DNA from 2 places in the Sphaerisporangium rhizosphaerae genome. Region 2 is predicted to be linked to the other one. Evidence: riboswitches for the same ligand, from Rfam matches in the RefSeq annotation. Region 2 holds a riboswitch; the other holds the start of a gene.
What was found. Region 2 has a riboswitch for S-adenosylmethionine ahead of ACFQSB_RS17560 (aminotransferase class V-fold PLP-dependent enzyme). Riboswitches for the same ligand answer to the same signal wherever they lie in the genome.

Region 1 (4,707 bases), on a different contig from region 2:
CACCATGAGCGCGTCCCGGCCCAGCTCGGCGGCGGCCCCGGCCTCCCTGGACAGCACCAGCGCGCAGTTGGGCGCGAGGATGGGGCCCTCCTTGGCGACGAGGTTCATGCCGTCGCGGATGGGGTTCACCAGCAGCACGTCGGCCAGGCGATAGGCGGCGAGCGAGCGGGCGTAGTCGTCGTCCACGTTGAGGATCAGCGGGTCCCAGTCCTCGCCGGCGAACTCGTCCTCGATCTGCTTGGCGCACCGCTGCACCGCCGCGGTGTACTCGCGGTATTCGGGCAGGTCGTGCCGGGAGGGGTAGGCGAAGGCCAGGTGCACGACCTTGCCGTGCCACTCGGGATGGTCGGCGAGGAACTGCCGGTAGGCCGACAGCCCCCGGACGATGTTCTTGGACAGCTCGGTGCGGTCGATGCGCACGATGAGCTTGCGGTCGCCCACCCGCTCGCGCAGGGCCAGCATGTGCGACTCGACGTCCGGCTCCAGGGCCCGCGCCCACAGCGCGTCACCGTCGACCCCGAGAGGGTGCACGCCGATGCGGGTCGTGCGTCCCTCGTAGGTGATCGTGCGCTGGACGCGGTCGACCTGGGCGCCGAGCAGGGTCTCGCAGCAGTCCATGAACGCCGACGCCCAGCGCGCGGTCAGGAAGCCGGCCTGGTCGGCGCCGAGGATGCCGGTCAGCAGCTCGGCCGCGATGTCGTCGGGCAGCAGCGAGAAGTACTCCGGCGGCGCCCACGGGGTGTGCGAGAAGTGGGAGATGCGCAGGTCGGGGCGCTCCACCCGCAGCATCGCCGGAGCGAGCGTCAGGTGGTAGTCCTGGATCATCGCGCGGGCGCCGTGCGCGGCCTCCTCGGCCAGCGCCAGCGCGAACGCGGCGTTGTAGTCCTGGTAGGACTCCCACTCCCGGCGGAAGCGCATGTCGAACTGCGGCGAGTTGGGCGTGTCGTACAGCAGGTGGTTGACGAACCACAACGTGGAGTTGGCCACCGCGTTGTAGGCCCGGTGGAACGTCGCGGGCGGTATGTCCAGCATGCGCACCGGGCCGGTGTCGTAGCCGGCCTGGTCCAGGCGCCCGCCCGACGCCAGCCGCACGGCGCTGCGGTCGCCGTCGGACAGCGCGGCGCACACCCACAGCACCTCGGCGTCCTTGGCCACCTCGGACAGGCCGGAGACCATGCCGCCCCCACCGCGGCGCATCGTCAGCGTGCCGTCATCGGCGAGCGTGAACGACACGGGCCCCCTGTTGGAGGCCAGCAGAACTGTGTTCATCCGCCCATCACCACTCCTCGTCCGCCCTGCGGCGGTCGTCCCTCGCCGGTTCATCTCCGCTGTGACGCGCACCTGGCCGCAGATTAATTGAATTTAACGCTCCCAATAAGATGGGTTGGCGGTCAGGTCAGGGCTGGCCGCAGGCGGTCGAGAGGAGCTCGGGGCATGGCGCTTGACGAGACGACCGAGGATCTGGCCCGCGCGGCCGCCGCGGGCGACCACCGTTCGCTGGGCGAGCTCCTGCGCCGCATCGAGGCCGACGTGCTGCGCCACTGCTCGCGGCTGCTGCCGTACCACCAGGACGCCGAGGAGGCCTGCCAGGACACCCTGCTGGCCGTGGCGCGCAACATCGGGCGGTTCGAGGGGCGGGCCCGCTTCTCCACCTGGCTGCACATCGTGACGACCAACTGCGCCCGCACGACCTACCGCACCCTCAAGCGCCGTGCGGCCGAGCAGACGGCCGATGAACTGCCCGAGCTGCGGGCCGACCCGCGCAGGGTCAGCGTCATCGCCGGGTCGCGGCTCGACCTGCTCGACGCGATGGAGTCCCTGGAGGCCGACAAGCCCGAGCTGGCCCAGGCCCTGGTGCTGCGCGACATCTGCCAGCTCGACTACAACGAGGTCGCCGAGCAGCTCGGCATCCCGCTGGGCACGGCCAAGTCGCGCATCCACCAGGCGCGCAAGTACGTCCAGGCGGCGCTCGGCGACGCCTACGGCCGGCCCTTCGCCTAGCGGGCCGCAACGCGCTCCCTTCCCGCCTGCTCTGTTCCGGGACGGAGCTTCTCGCGACGCTTCTCGCAACGTGCTCACCTGCGGCTTCGGTTTCTCCTATCGTGCTCTCACGTCTCGGAGAATGAGACGGACGGCCGTCCGCGCCGGTGGGCGAGGTACAGTTCTTAAGGCCTGCTTGTGATACAAGCGGGATCACAACTTCATATTGCTCATCCAGAGGGGTGGAGGGACCGGCCCTGCGAAGCCCCGGCAACCCTCCCGGCTGTGGTCATCCGCGTCTGCCGAACGACGCGGCACTCAAAGACCAGTGAGACCGGCCGGGACAGGTGCCAATTCCGGCCTGTGACCAAGGTGGTCCGGGCGAAGATGAGGGAAAGGCCTCGCTTCATGGCGCTCGCAACAGCTGAGACAACGACCACGCTCGACTTCGGCCCCGCCGTCGCTCTTTCGTGCCGCGAATGCGGCACCAGGTTCGACCTGGGACCGATCTTCGCCTGTGCCGAGTGTTTCGGGCCACTCGAAGTGGCCTACACCTGGAGCTCTCCCGGCGAGACCGGGACGGCGGTGACCCGTGAGCAGATCGCCTCGGGTCCGAGCAACATCTGGCGCTACCGCGGGCTGCTGCCGGTGCCCGCCGACGTCGCCTCCCGGCCCAACCTGGCCCCCGGCTGGACCAAGCTGGTCAAGGCCGACAATCTGGCTCGCGAACTGGGCCTGCGCAGCCTGCATGTCAAGGACGACTCCGGCAATCCGACCCACTCGTTCAAGGACCGGGTCGTCGCCATCGCGCTGGAGGCCGCGCGCAACTTCGGCTTCCACACCTTGTCGTGCTCCTCCACGGGCAACCTCGCGGGCGCGGTGACGGCCGCGGCGGCGCGCGCGGGGCTGGACGCCTGCGTGTTCATCCCGTCCGACCTCGAAGAGGCCAAGATCGTCATGGCCTCGGTGTACGGCGGCCGGCTGGTGGGCATCGAGGGCACCTACGACGACGTCAACCGGTTCTGCTCCGAGCTCATCGGCGACCCGCTGGGCGACAAGTGGGGCTTCGTCAACGTGAACCTCCGGCCGTACTACGCCGAGGGGTCCAGGACGCTGGCCTTCGAGATCGCCGAGCAGCTCGGCTGGCGCCTGCCCGAGCAGATCGTCATCCCGGTGGCCTCCGGCTCCCAGCTCACCAAGATCGACAAGGGGTTCCGGGAGTTGATCAAGCTCGGCCTGGTCGAGGACCGCCCCTACAAGGTCTTCGGCGCACAGGCCGAGGGCTGTTCGCCGGTGTCGGCGGCCTTCAAGGCGGGCCACGACATCGTGCGTCCCGTCAAGCCCGACACCATCGCCAAGTCGCTCGCCATCGGCAACCCGGCCGACGGCCCGTACGTGCTCGACATCGCCCGTCGTAGCGGCGGCGCGGTGGAGGACGTCACCGACGCCGAGGTGGTGGACGCCATCCGGCTGCTGGCGCGCACCGAGGGCATCTTCGCCGAGACCGCCGGCGGCGTGACCGTCGGCGTGCTGCGCAAACTCGTCTCCAACGGCCTGCTCGACCCCGAGGCCGAGACGGTGGTGCTCAACACCGGGGACGGCCTCAAGACGCTCGACGCGGTCTCCGCCGAGGCGAGGCCCACCGCGGTCATCCGTCCTTCGCTCGACGCATTTCGTACGGCTGTCGCCGACCACTCCTGAAAGGGCCTGATAAATGAGCGTTTCTGTGCGGATTCCGACGATTCTTCGCACCTACACCGACGGCGCGTCGGAGGTGAGCAGTGACGGGGCGACCCTGCGCGAGGTGCTCCAGAAGCTCGACGCCGACTTCCCGGGAATCGGGGCCCGTATTCTGGACGAAACGGGCAAGATCCGCCGTTTTGTCAACGTGTATGTCGGAGAAGAGGACGTCCGATTCGTCGACGGTCTCGACACCGCAACCCCCGAAGGAACCAACATCTCGGTGATCCCCGCCGTCGCCGGGGGCTGACCTCCGCGCCCTTCTGGCCTTTGTGAGGCGTGCTCAAGTCTCACCGGCCCCATCGGTCACATCACGCCCATGCGTCCTAGCTGGACGCATGGGCGTCGCCATGTCCGCAAGGGGGGCCCGGTAGCGGGACGACTATCATAATAGAAGTGATTACCGGGTCCTCCGTTAGTGTAATTGTCAACTAACTAAACGCGAGCGGGAAATAGCCGAGTGCCGCTGAGAGCGAACGTCAAGTAGTAGTTTCCCGATTGACTCTGTTGCTTCAACCCTTGCCACAGGTATGGTCGAGAACGATCGACGTAGCCGAGGAGTTCGCATGCGTCTCGGCTCCGAAGGTCACGGACCTCGCGGAGGAGTGGGCGGGGTCCGGAGCCCAGCAAGAGGAGTCGGAAAGTGGCGCAGGGCACCGTCAAATGGTTTAACGCGGACAAGGGCTACGGCTTCATCGCGGTAGACGGTGGTAAGGACGTGTTTGTCCACTACTCAGCGATCCTGTCCGAGGGATACCGGTCCCTAGAGCAGGGTCAGCGGGTGGAGTTCGAGATCACGCAGGGGCAGAAGGGCCCGCAGGCGGAGTCCGTTCGCACTGTGTGACGTGGCCGGCGTCGCCCGGCCAGACGAAGATCCACTAGTCTCTCCCCGTCAGTAGCTGGAAGGTTCGGTCTGTCATGCACCAAGACGGGCCGGGCCTTCCTTCATGTCAGCCTGCGGGGCTGTACCGCCTACCCTGTGGGGGC
Region 2 (4,707 bases):
CCGATCACCCTCGTCCACCACCTGCGCGAGCGCGCTGATCAGGTCGTCGCCCGGACGGGCTCGGCGCTCGGCGGCCAGCGCGCGCAGATAGGCGGCGAACTCCGACGCCGCGCGCACCGCCGTGTGCTGCGCCTCGACCGACGGCGCGAGCTCGTACATGCCGCACATGCCGGCCGACCACGGGCGCAGCAGGTGCCGGTCGGCCTCGGGGACGCCGAGCATCTCGGCGATCACCGTCACCGGCAGCGGCTCGGCCACCTCGGCGATCAGGTCGCCGCCCCCGCGCTCGACGAAGCCGTCCACCAGCTCCCCGGCGACGCGGCGCACCCTCGGGCGCAGCTCCTCGACCATGCGCGGCGTGAACGCCTTGGAGACCAGCCGGCGCAGCCGGGTGTGCACCGGCGGCTCGACGTCCAGCATCCCGCCGCGGGTCACCCGCCAGAACGGCTCCTGGAAGTCCGGCTCCGGCCGCCTGCCGAACTCCTCGTGCGAGGCGACGTGCAGGTACGAACGGCCGAGCCTGCGGTCGCGCAGCGCCGCGTTGACGTCCTGGTGCCGGGCCACGAGCCACTGGCCGGTCGGCTCGAAGAAGCTGACCGGCCGGCTGTCGCGGAGCTCCCCGTAGGCGTCGTAGGGATGGGCGACGAAGGCCGGATTCCACGGGTCGAAGCGCACGACGTCATGGTAATCGGGATATCCCACCACGTCTCACCTGCCCATCCAGGGATGAGCATCGCCACCGGCCAAGGGAGTGGCCGGCGCACCGCGCGGAACAGCCCTCGAGCCGCACGGAGCGCCGCCGGGGTCAGCGGGCTTCGGCGGGCGGCGCCGGGGCGGCGTCGGGCGCGCCGGTCTCCCCGTAGCGCTCGTGCAGCTCCACCGGCCGCTGGGCGCCCGCCTTCTTGCGCGCACGGATGTTGAGCAGCTCGACCACCAGCGAGAACGCCATCGCGAAGTAGATGTAGCCCTTGGAGATGTGCTGATCGAAGCCCTCGGCGATCAGCACGACCCCGATGAGCAGCAGGAACGACAGCGCCAGCATCTTGATGCTCGGGTACTTCTCCACGAACGCGCTGATCGTGCCGGACGCGAACAGCATGATCACCACCGACACGACCACCGCGGCGACCATGACGCCGATCTCGTCGACCATGCCCACGGCCGTGATCACCGAGTCCAGCGAGAAGACCACGTCCAGCAGCATGATCTGGATGATCACCGAGGTGAACGAGGCCGCCACCCGGCCGCCGGAGTGGCCCGAGGCGCCCTCCAGGCTGTCGCCGATCTCGAAGGCGCTCTTGCCGAGCAGGAACAGCCCGCCCAGGATCAGGATCAGATCGCGCCCGGATATGTCGTGCCCGAACACCGCGAACAGCGGCTCGGTCAGCCGCACGACCCACGACAGCGCGAGCAGCAGCGCCAGCCGGCTCACCATCGCCAGCCCCAGGCCGACCTTGCGGGCCAGGTCACGGCGCTCCGGCGGCAGCTTCCCCGCCAGGATGGAGATGAAGATGATGTTGTCGATGCCCAGGACGATCTCCAGGGCGACGAGGGTCAGGAACCCGATCCATATCTCCGGATTGAGCAGCCAGTCCATCGCGCCTCCTCGGGCCGGGCGTCGGTCACGTCACGGCCCCCGTCCCGGGGAGCCCGTCCCCTGTCAACGCGCGAGGGACGGTCAAAGTTCGCGATTCGTGAAACGTGTCACCCCTGCCTCATGAGGTTGCGGACAGGCGGGGGAGCCGGGTTATAGTCCCGGTAGGTCATGAGTGCCAGCGTCAAGCCCCGGCTCGCTGGCCGGCAACCCTCGCGCTCGCGGCGGGGTGCCCCGGGTGAGGACCAGGTCCGGCACGAGGTGTGCCGGGCAAGCGCGGGCTCCGTCACACCAACGCCGTGACCGGGTCCCATGACCTTAGGAGGCCGGCGTTGACCGCTCTCACCATCCTGCAGAGCTCCTCCCCCGCCGTTCACGGCACCACCCCGCCGCCCCCCGGCACCTCCCCGCTGCCCTCCGGTACTTTCTCGCCGACCTCCGGTACTTTCTCGTCGGCCGCCGGTACTTTCTCGCCGGCCGCCGGTGCCTTTTCGCCGGTCCCCGGCACGTCATCCCTGGTCCCCGGGGCGAGCGCGCGTCCGGACGCGCCCGCCGTGCTCGGCGCCGACCTGGAGGTGCCGGTCAAGGGCGGGCGCCTGCTGCCGTACGCCAACCTGGACTACGCGGCCAGCGCGCCGTGTCTGGCGCCGGTGAGCGCCGCCGTCGCCGCCGCGCTTCCGGCCTACTCCAGCGTGCACCGGGGCGCCGGGTACGCCTCCCAGCTGACCACCGCCCGCTACGAGCAGGCCCGCCACACGGTGCGCGCCTTCGTCGGCGCCCGCCCCGGGGACGCCGTGGTGTTCACCCGCAACACCACGGACGCGTCGAACCTGCTGGCCCGCTGCCTGCCCGGCGGCACCACCGTCGTGGTCTTCGAAACCGAGCACCACGCCTCGCTGCTCCCCTGGCCCGACGCCGTGCGGCTCGCGCCGCCCGCCTTCGCCGGCGAGGCGGTGCGCGCGGCCGACGAGGCCCTCGCGGCCATCGACGGGCCCGCGCTGCTGGTGGTCACCGCGGCCTCCAACGTCACCGGCGAGCTGTGGCCGATCGCGGCGCTCGCGCACATCGCCCACCGGCACGGCGCGCGCATCCTGGTGGACGCCGCCCAGCTCGTCCCGCACCGCCGGCTCAACCTGACCGCGCTCGACCTTGACTACGTGAGCTTCTCCGGGCACAAGCTGTACGCGCCCTTCGGCGCCGGCGCCCTGGTGGGACGGGCCGACTGGCTCGCCGAGGCCGAACCGTACCTGCGGGGCGGCGGCGCCTCCAAGGCCGTCACCGGAGGCGCGGGCCAGGGCGCGCCGCTGTCCACCGAGTGGAGCGCCGACCCCGAGCAGCGGCACGAGGCCGGCACGCCGAACGTCCTGGGCGCCATCGCGCTGGCCGCCGCCTGCGACGCGCTGTCGGCCACCGGCTGGACGCCCCTGGTCAAGCAGGAGGAACGCCTTCTCACGCTGCTGCGCGACGGCATCGCCGCCATCGACGGCGTCCACGAGCTGTCGCTGTGGGGGCCCGGCCACCCGCGCGTCGGCATCGTCTCCTTCGTCGTGGACGGCTGGACGGCGCGCGAGGTCGCCGAGGCGTTGTCCGCCGAGTACGGCATCGGCGTGCGCGACGGGAAGTTCTGCGCCCACCCCTTCGTCCGGCACCTGCTGGACGCCGTGGGCCGCTCCGCCGACGGTGACTGCGCGGACGGCACCACCGGCGCCGTCCGGGCGTCCATCGGCATCGGCACGACCGAGGAGCACGTGCTCCGCCTGGTCGCCGCCCTCTCAGATCTTGTCTCCCGCCGCTGACGTGACAGCATGGGGTTCATGACCGAACCTCGCGGAACCCGCGGAGGTCCCGGAGCCGGCGGCGCCGCCACGGGCGTCGAGCGGGTCGTCGCGGTCGGGACCGGCGCCAAGGAGCTCGCCACCGAGGACATGATCCTCAACATCGGGCCCCAGCACCCCTCGACCCACGGCGTCCTGCGCCTGCGGCTGACCGTGGACGGCGAGCGCATCGCCTCCGCCGAGCCGATCATCGGATACATGCACCGGGGCGCCGAGAAGCTCTTCGAGGTGCGCGACTACCGGCAGATCATCGTGCTGGCCAACCGGCACGACTGGCTCTCGGCGTTCGCCAACGAGCTCGGCGTGGTGCTCGCGGTCGAGCGCATGCTGGGCATGGAGGTCCCGGTGCGGGCGGTGTGGGCCCGCACGCTGCTCGCCGAGCTGAACCGCGTGCTCAACCACCTGATGTTCCTCGGCTCCTATCCGCTGGAGCTCGGCGCGATCACGCCGGTGTTCTACGCCTTCCGCGAGCGCGAGACGTTGCAGGCGGTCATGGAGGAGATCTCCGGCGGGCGCATGCACTACATGTTCAACCGGGTCGGCGGCCTGAAGGAGGATCTGCCGTACGGCTGGCTGGACCGCGTGAGGCGGGCGGTCGCCGAGGTGCGCGGGCGGCTGCCCGACATCGAGCGCCTCATCCACGGCAACGAGATCTTCATCGCGCGCACGCGCGGCGTCGGGGTGCTCGACCGCGAGACGATCATGCAGTACGGCGTCAGCGGCCCGATCGCGCGCGCGTCGGGCGTCGACCTCGACCTGCGCCGCGACGAGCCGTACCTGGCCTACGGCGAGCTGCCGGTCAAGGTCGTCACCCGCACGGCCGGCGACTGCCACGCCCGGTTCGAGGTGCTGCTCGACCAGGTGAAGGCCTCGCTCGACCTGGCCGACGCCTGTGTGGAGCGGCTGCGCTCGCTGCCGCCGGGCCCGGTCAACCAGCGGCTGCCCAAGGTGCTCAAGGTGCCCGAGGGGCACACCTACGCCTGGACCGAGAACCCCCTCGGCCTCAACGGCTACTACCTGGTCTCGCGGGGCGAGAAGACCCCGTGGCGGCTCAAGCTGCGCAGCGCGTCCTACAACAACGTCCAGGTGCTCAGGGAGATGCTGCCCGGGCAACTGATCGCCGACATGGTGGCCATCCTCGGCTCGATGTTCTTCGTCGTCGGCGACATCGACAAGTAGAAATCACGGCGCTGACCTGCGCGTTCGACGCGGGTTTCCGGCCGGGTGGTTTAACGGGCCTCCCTCTGCGCAGAAGGAGGGTGCGTTAAGGGACAGGGA

Region 1: it holds a riboswitch for S-adenosylmethionine, as region 2 does, so the genes downstream of both, thrC (threonine synthase) here and ACFQSB_RS17560 (aminotransferase class V-fold PLP-dependent enzyme) in region 2, are expected to answer to the same signal.

Annotation. Positions count from the first base shown of each region.
Region 1 covers NZ_JBHTCG010000056.1:24,535-29,241, reverse strand. Annotated here, with positions in the region: gene ACFQSB_RS38985 (alpha,alpha-trehalose-phosphate synthase (UDP-forming)) at 1-1,269, opposite strand, end outside; gene ACFQSB_RS38980 (RNA polymerase sigma factor) at 1,435-2,001, shown strand; SAM riboswitch class I at 2,208-2,374, shown strand; gene thrC (threonine synthase) at 2,389-3,681, shown strand; gene ACFQSB_RS38970 (MoaD/ThiS family protein) at 3,695-3,970, shown strand; gene ACFQSB_RS38965 (cold-shock protein) at 4,364-4,564, shown strand.
Region 2 covers NZ_JBHTCG010000010.1:169,890-174,596, reverse strand. Annotated here, with positions in the region: gene ACFQSB_RS17570 (cytochrome P450) at 1-702, opposite strand, end outside; gene ACFQSB_RS17565 (TerC family protein) at 806-1,597, opposite strand; SAM riboswitch class IV at 1,762-1,877, shown strand; gene ACFQSB_RS17560 (aminotransferase class V-fold PLP-dependent enzyme) at 2,110-3,390, shown strand; gene ACFQSB_RS17555 (NADH-quinone oxidoreductase subunit D) at 3,409-4,608, shown strand.